3 regions of the Allobosea minatitlanensis genome follow, and region 2 is predicted to be linked to each of the others. Evidence: predicted binding sites of a transcription regulator. Region 2 holds the regulator's gene; each other region holds the start of a gene.

Region 1 (4,013 bases), 940 kb from region 2:
CGCGCCCTCGGCCCAGGGCCTGCTCGGCTTCAAGGGCATCATGGCCTCGCGCGGCAAATGGGTGGAGTACGACACCGGCACCCGGCGCATCCGCGCGATCGCGACGCTGCACCCGGCCTATCTGCTGCGCCGGCCGCTCGACAAGCGCCTGAGCTGGCGCGACCTGCGCGCGCTCAGGGCGGCGCTGGAAGGCCCGGCTCAAGCGTCCTGAGCCGTCATTGTCGTTGCGAGGAGCGCGGAGGCCGAACCGGCGCAGTCGGCCTGCGTTCAGGCGCCGCCGGCAAAGACGACTTGAAGCCGTCGCCTCTTGAGTTCATCGGCACAGTTGGCGAAATTGCGGGAAGCTACGTCGGGGACCTGTCCATGCAGTGGGAAGATTACCGCCAGTCCGACAATCTCGAGGACCGGCGGGGAAGCGGCGGCGGCTTCGCCGGCATGCCCGGCGGAAGGGGCGGCCTCGGCCTCGGCACGATCGTCGTGCTCGGCCTGCTCGGCTGGGCGCTCGGCATCGACCCGCGCCTGCTGATCGGCGGCGCCGAGATGATCGGCGGCATCGGCGGGCGCGAGCAGACGCCGCAGACGCGCCAGTCCTCCGGGCCGCCGCAGGACCAGATGGGCCGCTTCGTCTCGGCCGTGCTGGCGCAGAACGAGGACGTCTGGACCAAGGTGCTGCCGCAGCAGGCCAACACCCGCTACCAGGCGCCGCAGCTCGTGCTGTTCTCCGGCATCAACCGCTCCGGCTGCGGCGTGGCGCAGGCGGCGATGGGGCCGTTCTACTGCCCGAACGACCGCAAGGTCTATCTCGACACCTCCTTCTTCCAGGAGATGCAGCGCAAGCTCGGCGGCGGCGGCGACTTCGCCTATGCCTATGTCATCGCCCACGAGGTCGGGCACCATGTCCAGAACCTGATCGGCATCCTGCCGAAGGCCAACCAGATCCGCGAGCGCTCCTCCGAGCGCGATGCGAACGCGATCTCGGTCAGGATCGAATTGCAGGCGGACTGCTTCGCCGGCGTCTGGGCCCACAACATCCAGGCGATGGGCCGGCTCGACCAGGGCGATATCGAGGAGGCGATCCGCACCGCCTCGGCCATCGGCGACGACAAGCTGCAGAAGGCGGCGCAGGGCGTCGTCGTGCCGGATTCCTTCACCCACGGCTCCTCGGCGCAGCGGACGAAGTGGTTCAACACCGGCTTCCAGTCGGGCTCGATGCAGAGCTGCGACACGTTCCGGAATCAGGTCTGACGGGAGGCCGTCCCCCTGCCGGCATGCGGGGATTTCGCAGAGCTCGTCGAACCGCCCCGCCCTCAGCGGCGACCGATGAGGGCGCTCTCCGTTTCGATTCCCTTCCCGCCCCGTCGGCCCTGCCGGCGGGGCGCTTCCTTGCCGACGACCGGTCAGTCCGGCAGCCGCCCCGTGAGGCGGAAGAACAGGTTGGACGTCACTTGCACGTCCGGCCGGGAGAGGTGGCTTTCGAGCGCCGCGAGATCCCGCTTCAGATCGTCCCGCGCGACGAAGCCACCTTCGACCAACTTGCCGCGGCTGTTGGCGATCAGGCTTCGCGGAAAGCCGCGGCGCTCGTGCCCGGCCGGAAAGACATGGATGATGGCGTCGACCCGGATGTCGGTCACGCCCGCATCCCGGAACAGCCGGTGGATGCGCCGCCCGACCGACAGGTCGATGCCCTGCGCTCGCGCATGCGCCGTATAGGCTTCGAGAAGGCGGCTCCAGGCCGGCAAGGGCGGATCGAAACAATGCGGCACGTAATCGGCCTCGAAGCTCGCGACCCAGCCGCCCGGCCGCACCAGCGAGACGGCCTCGCGCACCACCCGCTCGGGCTCGGGAACATTGACCAGCAGCAGCCGCATATGGGCACCGTCGAAGCTCCGCTTCGGCAGGCCGGTGTCATAGGCGTCGCCCTCGCGAACCTCGACCTGGGTCAGGCCACGCTCGGCGACGAAGCGGCGCGCCAGCGCGACGAATTCATGGCCCCGATCGAGGCCGAGCACCGAACCGCCGGGGCCGACGCGCTCGGCCAGAAGATGCAGGACTCCGCCGGGCCCGCAGCCGAGATCGACGACCCGTTCGCCGGGCCTGATGCCGAGCCGGTCGAGCTGCTCCTGCGAATCGGGCGCGAGCGTCGTGATCTGGCGCTTGAGCCGCTCGACCTCGGCCTCGGTCCGGCCGAGCAGATAGCTGTCGGAATCCGTCATGCCGCCTCCCAGCGATGTGTCCGTCGCGGGTTTTGTGAGGCATGATCGTGTCGAAGCCATGGAAGGGCCGAAGCCCGGCGGCGCGCCCTACCGCCCCGCTCTCTCCCGCTCCGCCGACAACCGTCGCGCCGTAGCCTCCAGCCGACCGGCGAGCACCGCGCTCCTGGGCAGGATCAGGCCCGCCCTGAGCTGCCGCGGAGCCCGGGCGATCGCGACCCGTTCGCGCAACGAGGCCGCAAGGCCGCCAAGCGGCAGCAGGGCCGGCCTGCAAGGCGCGAGCAGCAGATGGCGCTCGACCGCCGGGAGCCAGTCCGGCTGCGGCACGTCGCCGGCGTCGAGCAGAAGCAGCCGGTCGCCCCTCGCCCGTTCGGCCCCGCGCTGCCAGGCCTCGGCGGCGCCGGCGCGCAGATAGCAGGCCCCCGTCGCCTCGGCGATGCGCCGGAGGTCGTCCGCCCCCGCCGTGTCGACCACCACGGCATGGCCGAGAATCCCCTCCGCCACCGCCGGAATCAGCACGGCGAAGGTCGCGGCGAGGGCCGGCGCGTGGCCGGGCGCGCGGATCACGGCTGTGAGCATCCGCCATCTCTATGACGCGACGCAGCATGCCGCAATCCTGCCCTTGCCTTTTGTTCTCGTTATGTTCACATTCAGCTTCGGCGACCGGCAGCGATTCCCCGGCGCCCCGCAGGATGGGACACCATGCGCCAGGCCAGACCGACTTCCCGGCCGATGCCGACGGCCCAGCCGCTCAGGCGGCAGGACAGCGAGCCGATGTCGATCTCGGCGCGCGTCGCGCCGGCCGACCCGCTCGCCCATGCCGGTCATCGCATCGACCCCGAGCGGCGGCGCGGACGCGGCGCCACGATCAATCCGGGCGGGCGCTACGAGGCCGAGCAGCGGGTCGCCGAGGACGACGGCTGGGGCTCGCTCGGCGAGCTGCCCGCCTTCAAGACCGAGATCGCCTATGAGAAGGCGCGCAGCATCATCACGCGCAACGATTCGCCCGACATCTCCTTCGACCGCTCGATCAATCCCTATCGCGGCTGCGAGCATGGCTGCGTCTACTGCTTCGCCCGGCCGACCCACGCCTATCTCGGCCTCTCGCCCGGCATCGACTTCGAGAGCAAGCTGACGGCGAAGCCCGATGCCGCGCAACTGCTGGAGAAGGAGCTCTCCTCCCCCTCCTACCAGCCGCGCACCATCGCCATCGGCACCAACACCGATCCCTACCAGCCGATCGAGAAGAAGCTCAGGATCATGCGGCAGGTGCTGGAGGTGCTGGCCAGGTTCAACCACCCGGTCGGGATCGTGACGAAATCGGCGCTGGTGCAGCGCGACATCGACATCCTGGCGCCGATGGCCGCCAAGGGGCTGGTCAAGGTCGCGCTCTCGGTGACGACGCTCGACCCGAAGGTCGCGCGCGGCATGGAGCCGCGCGCCGCCTCGCCGCGCAAGCGTCTGGAGACGATCAGGGCGCTCGCCGAGGCCGGCATCCCCGTCTCGGTGCTGGTCGCGCCGATCATCCCGGCGATCAACGAGCACGAGATCGAGCGCATCCTCGACGCCGCCAAGGCCGCCGGCGCGCAGGAGGCCGGCTATGTGCTGCTGAGGCTGCCGCTGGAGGTGCGCGACATCGTGCAGGACTGGCTGCTGACGCATCACCCCGACAAGCTCCGCCACGTGATGTCGCTGATCCGCTCGACCCGCGGCGGCAAGGACTACGATTCGCAATGGGGCCAGCGCATGGTCGGCTCCGGCCCCTATGCCTGGATGGTCGGGCGGCGCTTCGAGATGGCGGCG
Region 2 (4,013 bases):
TCGCCGCCGCCATGGGCTATCCGGAGCTGCGGGTACGCCGCAAGCCGCGCGTCGCGATCCTCGCCACCGGCGACGAGCTGGTGACGCCGGGCCAGCCGACCGGGCCGGACCAGATCGTCGCCTCGAACTCCTTCTCGCTGCTGGCGCTGGTCGAGAAGGCCGGCGGCGAAGCCCTCGATCTCGGCATCGCCCGCGACGACCATGACGACCTCGCCGCCCGGATCGCCGCCGCGCGGGCGGCGGAGGCGGATGTCCTGATCACGCTGGGCGGCGCCTCGGTCGGCGACCACGACCTCGTGCAGGAGGCCCTGACGCGGGCCGGGATGAGCCTCGGCTTCTGGAAGATCGCGATGCGCCCCGGCAAGCCGATGATGACCGGGCGGCTCGGGCGCATGGTCGTGCTCGGCCTGCCGGGCAATCCCGTCTCCTCGATCGTCTGCGGCCATCTCTTCGTGCTGCCGCTGATCGAAGCCCTGCTCGGCATGCCCGAGCCCGACCGCAGTCGCGCCATCCCCGCGATTCTCGGAAAAGATATGCCGGCTAATGACGAGCGCGAGGACTATGTCCGCTCCGATCTCGCCCTGACTCCGGCGGGATGGGTCGCGACGCCGTTCGACAAGCAGGATTCCGCGATGCTCGGTACCCTCGCCCGGGCCAGGGCCCTGACGATCCGGCCGGCCCATTCGGAGCCGGCTAAGAAAGGCGAAGCCTGCCGGGTGCTGCGCCTGCGCTAGCGGCTCCTTGCGGAACACAAAGCGAACAGCTATAGTGTTCTGGCTTTGTTTCGAATCTGCACCGAACCGCCTTGGGGAGCGCCGGCGACGATCATGCTGACACGCAAGCAACACGAACTCCTGCGCTTCATCCAGGAACGCTTGCGCGAGAGCGGCGTGCCTCCTTCCTTCGACGAGATGAAGGATGCGCTCGACCTGCGCTCGAAATCCGGCATTCACCGCTTGATCATGGCTCTGGAGGAGCGCGGCTTCATCCGCCGCCTGCCCAACCGCGCACGGGCGCTCGAGGTCATCAAGATGCCGGAAGGGCTCGCCGGCCCGCAGCCGCGGCGCTTCAACCCCGCCGTCGTGCAGGGCGGCCTCGGCGCGCAGCCGAACCTTGCCAAGCCCCGCCCTGCCCCGGCCGAGGAGGATGCCCGGGCGCCGGTCTCGATCCCGGTGATGGGCCGCATCGCCGCCGGCACGCCGATCTCGGCGATCCAGAGCCGCAGCCACACGGTTTCGCTGCCGCCCGACATGCTGGGCTCGGGCGAGCATTACGCGCTGGAGGTGCGGGGCGATTCGATGGTCGAAGCCGGGATCCTCGACGGCGACACCGTCGTCATCCGCCGGCAGGACACCGCCAATACCGGCGACATCATCGTCGCCCTGATCGACGACGAGGAGGCGACGCTGAAGCGCCTGCGCCGGCGCGGCTCCTCGATCGCGCTCGAAGCCGCCAACCCGGCCTACGAGACCCGCGTCCTCGGCCCCGACCGCGTCAAGATCCAGGGCCGCCTCGTCAACCTGCTGCGGCGCTACTGAGCCGCCTATCGACCGGCGGGTCCTGACCCTATCTGCTCGGTGAACGGACCTGCCATGTCGTCCCGGGCGGAGCTGTCAGCCCGGGCGGAGCGGAGCGAAGACGGGGGATCGATTCCGGACGGCTAGGGCCTAGATCCGGATCGGGGCCGCTCGCGCGGCTTGTCCGGACTGACGGCGCGGTTCCGCGTCAAGGCGGTTCCGCGTTAAGTTGGCGCGCTCCTAGAGCGGGTCCGGGTCGCTGTCGGCCGGGCTCTCCGGCAAGGGCTGTGTCCGTGCGGCAGCCGGCTGCGCCGGAGCCGGCGGCTTGCGGCGGCTCCAGGGTCGCTCGCCGGCGCCGGCCTCCGAGGAATCGCTTCTCCAGCCGCCTGGACTGCGATGGAGCGAGGTCGCCCCGTTGCGCGACAGGGCCATGCGATCGACCAGCATCGCGGCGCAAGGCGCGCTCCACGGAATATTGGTGACGACGAGGTCGGCGCGGCGGCAGTCCTCGATGATCGCGACCCGGTCGCGCGCATAGGAGACGCTGCGCCCGTCGGCGGTGCGGGCGATGCAGGCGCGGCTGTCGCAGGCGACGCCGCCGCGCAGCCCGGCATCCTCCGGCGAACGGTCGTCGCCGTCCGAGGCGAGCCATTGCTGGACCACGAAGCGGCTCGGCCGGCCGGCGATCGCCAGGCGGCCGTCGCTGCCGCGCACGGCGATGCCGGAACCGTCGCGCTCGATCAGGATCTCCGGCCGCTCCGGCTTCGCCGCGAAGGCGACGCCGAGCACCAGCGGGATCACGGCGAGCCAGCGCAGGCCGGTGGTCCAGAGCGTGAGCCAGAGCAGCGAGACGACGAAGGCGAGCAGGACGCCGGGACCGAAGGCCGCGACGGTCACGGTCGAATGGTCGATGGTCGCGACCCCATGCGCGACCTTGAGCACGATCTCGGAGGCCAGGCCCATCAGCGCCCAGGCCGGCCAGTCCAGCCCGAAGGGATAGGCGATGACGCCGAACACCGCCGCAGGCATCACGCAGAGCGAGACGAAGGGCAGCGCCATGGCGTTGCCGAGCAGGCCGAAGGGATTGAAGGTCTGGAAGTGGAAGGCGCCGAAGGGCGCGGTCGCGGCCGTGGCCAGGATGGTGGTGACGAGGATGCCGAGCGAGGCGGTCCAGAGCGCCTGCAGCGGCCAGGGCAGGAGCGAGGGCGGCTGCGACGGGTCGCGCCGGTCCCAGCGCTCGGCGAAGGCGATCAGTGCCGCGACCGCGCCGAAGGACATCTGGAAGCTCGGCCCGAGCAGCGCGTCGGGTTCGCGCAGCAGCACGATGATCGCGGCGAGGGCGAGGTTGCGCATGCTGAGCGCCGCCCGGTCGACGAGGATCGCGCCCAGCATGACGAGCGTCATGATCAGCGAGCGCTCGGTGGCGACGTCGCTGCCGGAGAAGATGCAATAGGCCGTGGCGCCGAGCATGGCGGCCAGCGCCGCGATCTTCTTCACCGGCCAGCCGAGCGCCAGCGTCTGCGACAGGGCCAGCAGGGCCCGCACCAGCCAGAAGATCGTCCCCGCCGCCAGCACCATGTGCAGGCCGGAGATCGAGACGATGTGATAGATGCCGGCGGCGCGCAGGTCGTTATTGGTCGCCTCGGTGATCAGGCCGCGCTTGCCGGTAACGAGGGCCGCCGCCACCGCCCCGCCCTGCCCGCCGCCGACGCCGGCGATCCGTTCCGTCAGGGCGTTGCGGGCCTTGTCGATCGCGACATCGAGCGCAAGCCGCCATGGCCGCGCCTGCGGCGGCGGGCTGAGGACGATCTTGCCGGAGATGCTGCCGACGGCGCCGAGCCCGCGGAAGAAGGCGTCGCGGCCGAAATCATAGCCGCCGGCCCGCGCCGGCCCCGGCGGCGGCAGGAGCCGCGCCGTCGCGGTGATGTGGTCGCCGGGCGCGACCGTGCCGCCCCGGATGTTGACCCGCACCCGCTTCGGCCGGCTCCCGGCCGGCAGCCCGGCGATATCCGTCACCAGCAGGACCAGCCGGGCGCCTTTGTCGCGCGCCTCGACGCTTTCGACGAAGCCGCTCATCCTGCCGATGCGCGGCCGCTCCAGCATCGGCGCGGCGATGTCGGCCGTGCGCCAGACCCCGGCGGCGAAGCCGGCAAAGGCGGCCGCGAAGCCGATGCAGGTCGCGGCGAGGACAGGCCGCCTGCGCAGCATGACGGCGAGCCCCGCCGCCATCGCGAAGCCGGCGAGCGGCGCCCAGAGCGCGGGCTCCCGGTCGGCGGCGAAATAGAGCAGGATGCCGAGCCCCATCGCCACCGGCAGCCAGAGGAAGGGCCGGCGGCGCTCGATTTCCAGCGCGAGCGAGGCGGCGCCCCGACGCCCCAGCGCCCGGAAGCCCGCGGCGAGCGCCGGGCGGCCGAGAGCGAAAGGCGGCAGGCGCGCCGGCAGCATGCCGGCGACGGCCCTCGACGCCCCCCGGCGTCCCGGCGATGCGGCTTGCCT
Region 3 (4,013 bases), 1.5 Mb from region 2:
CGTGCGGAACTCGTGGCTGACCGTGGCGAGGAAGCGCGACTTCGCCTCGTTGGCGGCCTCGGCCCGGGCCCGGGCCTGGACCAGCCCGTCCTCCTCGGCGATGCGGGCCGAGATGTCGCGCCCGACGCGCTGCAGCAGCGTGCGCCCGCCGGGACCGGGAACGACCGTCTCGACCCAGGCGATCCAGCGCTCGCCCTCATGCGTCGCCAGGCATTCGTCGAGGCTGCGCGCCCCGCCGTCGAGCGCGCGCTGGGCCCGCACCGCGAGCTGCGGCAATTGCGCCTCGCTGCCGACGAGATCGGCCTCCTCCACCCCGAAGAGCGCGGCATAGGCGGCATTGGCATAGACGATGCGGGCGCCGTCGCGGCGCACGATGAAATCGCCCTGCCCCTCGACCAGGCTGCGATAGCGCTGCTCGCTGTCGGACAGGCTCCAGAGCCGGTCGTTCAGCGTCTCGACCTCCCGCAGCAGGGCGGCGTTCCGGCGGCGCAGCCGCGCCAGCCGCCGCAGGGCGAGAAGCCCCGCCCCGCCGAGCAGGGCGAAGACGGCGCAGGCTGCGGCGAACCATGTCCAGAACGAAAGCATCATGCTCCCGGTCTAGCGTCCGCCCCTGAAAAAAGCCGCCTGAGGAAAGCGCGCTTTCGAGGCCATTCCGCAAGCAAGGCTTAACCCTGACGGGCCGCGGTCGCTCCGGCCGGCCGCAGCCATCTTGAGGCCGCGGCGGGTCAGGCCGCCTGCGCGAGATCGCCGCCGCGCGAACGGTAGGACAGCGCCTCCGCGAGATGCAGCCGGCCGACCTTCGCCTCGCCGTCGAGATCGGCCAGGGTGCGCGCGACCTTGAGCACGCGGTGATAGGCGCGGGCGGTCAGGCGCATCGCCTCCGCCGCGTCCCGCAGCAAGGCGAGGCCGGCCCGGTCCGGCCGGGCGATCTCCTCCAGCACCGGCGCCGGGCAGGCCGCATTGGTGGTGACATGGCCGAGCCCGAGCGCCTCGAAGCGGGCGCCCTGGCGCGCGCGGGCGGCCGCCACGCGGGCCGCGACCGCGGCGGAGCCTTCCCCGGCCACGGGCAGGATGAGATCGGCCGCGGTCACCGCCGGCACGTCGATGGCGATGTCGATCCGGTCGAGCAGCGGTCCGGAGATCCGGGTCTGGTACTGGGCGATGCAGCGCTCGTTCGGCTGGCGCCGGCAGGCATAGCCCGGCTCCGTCGCCTTGCCGCAGCGGCAGGGGTTCATCGCCGCGACGAGCTGGAAGCGCGCCGGATAGACGGCGCGGTGATTGGCCCGCGAGATCAGCACGTCGCCGGTCTCCATCGGCTGGCGCAGCGCGTCGAGCACCTGCGGCTGGAACTCCGGCAGCTCGTCGAGGAAGAGCACGCCGTGATGGGCGAGCGAGACCTCGCCGGGCTTCGCCTGCAGCCCGCCGCCGACCAGCGCCGCCATCGAGGCCGAGTGATGCGGGGCGCGGAAGGGGCGCCGGTCGGTCAGCGCCCCGCCGGCGAGATGGCCGCCGACGGAGAGCACCATCGAGACCTCCAGCAATTCGCGCGGCGTCAACGGCGGCAGGATCGAGGGCAGGCGGCTCGCCAGCATCGACTTGCCGGCGCCGGGGGGCCCGTTCATCAGCAGGTTATGGCCGCCGGCCGCGGCGATCTCGAGCACGCGCTTGGCGCTCTCCTGGCCCTTGATGTCGGCGAGATCGGGCAAGGCGCCGGCCTGGCGCGCCACCGCCGGCTCCGGCCGGGCCATGACCTGCGTGCCCTTGAAGTGATTGGCGAGCTGGATCAGAGAACGCGGCGCCAGGATGTCGATATCCGCCGCCGCCCAGGCCGCCTCGGGGCCGGTTGCGGCCGGGCAGATCAGGCCCTGGCCGCGATCATAGGCCGCGATCGCGGCCGGCAGCACCCCGGCGACCGGCGCGATCGAGCCGTCGAGCGCGAGTTCGCCGAGCACCGTGTAGCCGGCGAGCGCATCCGGCGGCAGCGCGCCGATCGCGGCCATGACGGCGAGCGCGATCGGCAGGTCGTAATGGCTGCCTTCCTTCGGCAGGTCGGCCGGCGCCAGATTGACGGTGATGCGCTTGGCCGGCAGCGCCAGCCCGGAGGCGAGGAGCGCCGCCCGCACCCGCTCGCGGCTCTCGGCCACGGCCTTGTCGGGCAGCCCGACCAGAACGAAGGCGACGCTGCCCGCAGCGACCTGCACCTGTACGTCGACGGCCCTCGCCTCGATGCCCTCGAACGCCACCGTCGCGACCCGCGTCACCATCCCGGCCCACCCCGTCCCCGCAGGGAGGCTAGCCGAGCTTCGGGCGCAAGGCAAGAACATAGCGAGAACTTCAGCGGAAAGGCGCCGCTCGCGGCGCCTTTCCGGCTGCGGCGAAGGCCGGCCTCAGGCGTCGACGCCGAGACCGATCGGGCAGGAGACGCCCGTGCCGCCCAGGCCGCAATAGCCGGCCGGATTCTTGGCGAGGTATTGCTGATGATAATCCTCGGCGAAGTAGAAAGCCGGCGCCGCGCGGATCTCGGTCGTGACCGGCCCGTAGCCCTTCGCCAGCAGGGCCTGCCGATAGGCGTCGCGGGAGCTCTCCGCCGCCGCGCACTGGGCCTCGTCGAAGACGTAGAGCGCCGAGCGGTACTGCGTGCCGATGTCGTTGCCCTGGCGCATACCCTGGGTCGGGTCGTGGTTTTCCCAGAAGGCCTTGAGCAGGTCCTCATAGCTGATCCTGGCGGGATCGTAGACCACGAGCACGACCTCGGCATGGCCGGTGAGCCCGCTGCAGACCTCCTCATAGGTCGGATTCGGCGTCTCGCCGCCGGCATAGCCGACGGCGGTCACCCACACGCCCTCGCCCATCTGCCAGAACTTGCGCTCCGCGCCCCAGAAGCAGCCCAGGCCGAACAGCGCCATGCGCAGCCCCTCGGGATAGGGGCCGGCGAGGCGGCGGCCGTTGACGAAATGGGTCTCGGCCGTGGGAATCGCCGCGGCGCGGCCGGGCAGCGCCTCGGCCGGGGTCGGCAATTCAGTCTTCTTGCCCAGGGAGAACATGGTCGGCTCCGTTCCGTTGACCTCGGCCCCAATCTATTCATCGCCGCGGCTTCTGCACAGGATGCGCGGTCGAAAACCCGTTCACCGACGCGTGACGATGCCGATCCGCGGCTCGGGGGCCCGGCCGAGCCAGAGCAGGGCGAAGCCGAACGCCAGCGCGACGAGACAGGCCGGCGCCTGCAGGGCGGAGAGCAGCACCGGGTCCCACAGCAGCGGATGGAGGTTCCGCTCGACCGCCGGCCCGAGCGACAGGTAGCGATCATGCGCTATCGCCGCGAGCAGGTCTCCCAGGGTGGTGAAGCGCAGCAGGGCGTTGGCGATCGCGCGCGCGCCGTCGATCACCAGGACGATGAATCCCGCAGCCACGAGCAGATATCCGACCGATCTCACCAGGAACCGCACAGGACCTCCTCTCCAGCGCCGCTTTCGGCACACATAGGGCGCCGCCTCCGGAAAGCATCGTGCCCAGGGGCGCCGATCCAAAGCCATAGCCCAAAGAGAGATGTGCGCGCATGGCCCCCGGATCGCAACCCGCGGGCGCGATGTCCGCCCCTGCCGGCCGATGAAGGCGGCAGGACCATGCGGGCGAAATCATGCGCGATTGTAAAAACCCTGCATCTCGGCCCTTGAAAGATCGGTCCCCCGCAGTCATAAGCAGCGCGCCGGACAGGTGGCCGAGTGGTTGAAGGCGCACGCCTGGAAAGTGTGTATACGGGGAACCGTATCGCGGGTTCGAATCCCGCCCTGTCCGCCATTTCTACCCTGTCGAACGTTCTCCGCACGTGGACGCGGCGCTGAAACGCTAGGGAACCGCACGGTTCGGGCGCGAACCTCTGGACTGCGACGCCGGCACACTCGGCTCTGAGCGTTCTCTCTCCGCCCTTTTTCTCTCGACCTCTGGACTGAACCGGTGGCAGTACGGAACCCTAACCATAAGAAACCAAAACAAAAACCGACGCCGACCTACCA

The links. Region 2 encodes LexA, which represses DNA repair genes until DNA is damaged. Its sites were predicted from a motif close to TGTTCNNNNTGTGTTCNG; they were not measured.
Region 1: the regulator LexA is predicted to act here: its motif matches at 2,841-2,858, upstream of ACWH43_RS17215 (PA0069 family radical SAM protein).
Region 3: the regulator LexA is predicted to act here: its motif matches at 2,317-2,334, upstream of ACWH43_RS19765 (YifB family Mg chelatase-like AAA ATPase).

What each region holds. Positions count from the first base shown of each region.
Region 1 is NZ_OZ224509.1:3,473,895-3,477,907, forward strand. It holds gene ACWH43_RS17195 (uracil-DNA glycosylase) at 1-211, shown strand, start outside; gene ypfJ (KPN_02809 family neutral zinc metallopeptidase) at 364-1,245, shown strand; gene ACWH43_RS17205 (methyltransferase domain-containing protein) at 1,398-2,213, opposite strand; gene ACWH43_RS17210 (glycosyltransferase family A protein) at 2,301-2,789, opposite strand; gene ACWH43_RS17215 (PA0069 family radical SAM protein) at 2,985-4,013, shown strand, end outside.
Region 2 is NZ_OZ224509.1:2,538,030-2,542,042, forward strand. It holds gene ACWH43_RS12575 (molybdopterin molybdotransferase MoeA) at 1-734, shown strand, start outside; gene lexA (transcriptional repressor LexA) at 828-1,538, shown strand; gene ACWH43_RS12585 (ComEC/Rec2 family competence protein) at 1,758-3,962, opposite strand.
Region 3 is NZ_OZ224509.1:4,020,491-4,024,503, forward strand. It holds gene ACWH43_RS19760 (hybrid sensor histidine kinase/response regulator) at 1-588, opposite strand, end outside; gene ACWH43_RS19765 (YifB family Mg chelatase-like AAA ATPase) at 726-2,264, opposite strand; gene msrA (peptide-methionine (S)-S-oxide reductase MsrA) at 2,388-3,044, opposite strand; gene ACWH43_RS19775 (PetM family of cytochrome b6f complex subunit 7) at 3,126-3,410, opposite strand; tRNA gene ACWH43_RS19780 (tRNA-Ser) at 3,709-3,798, shown strand.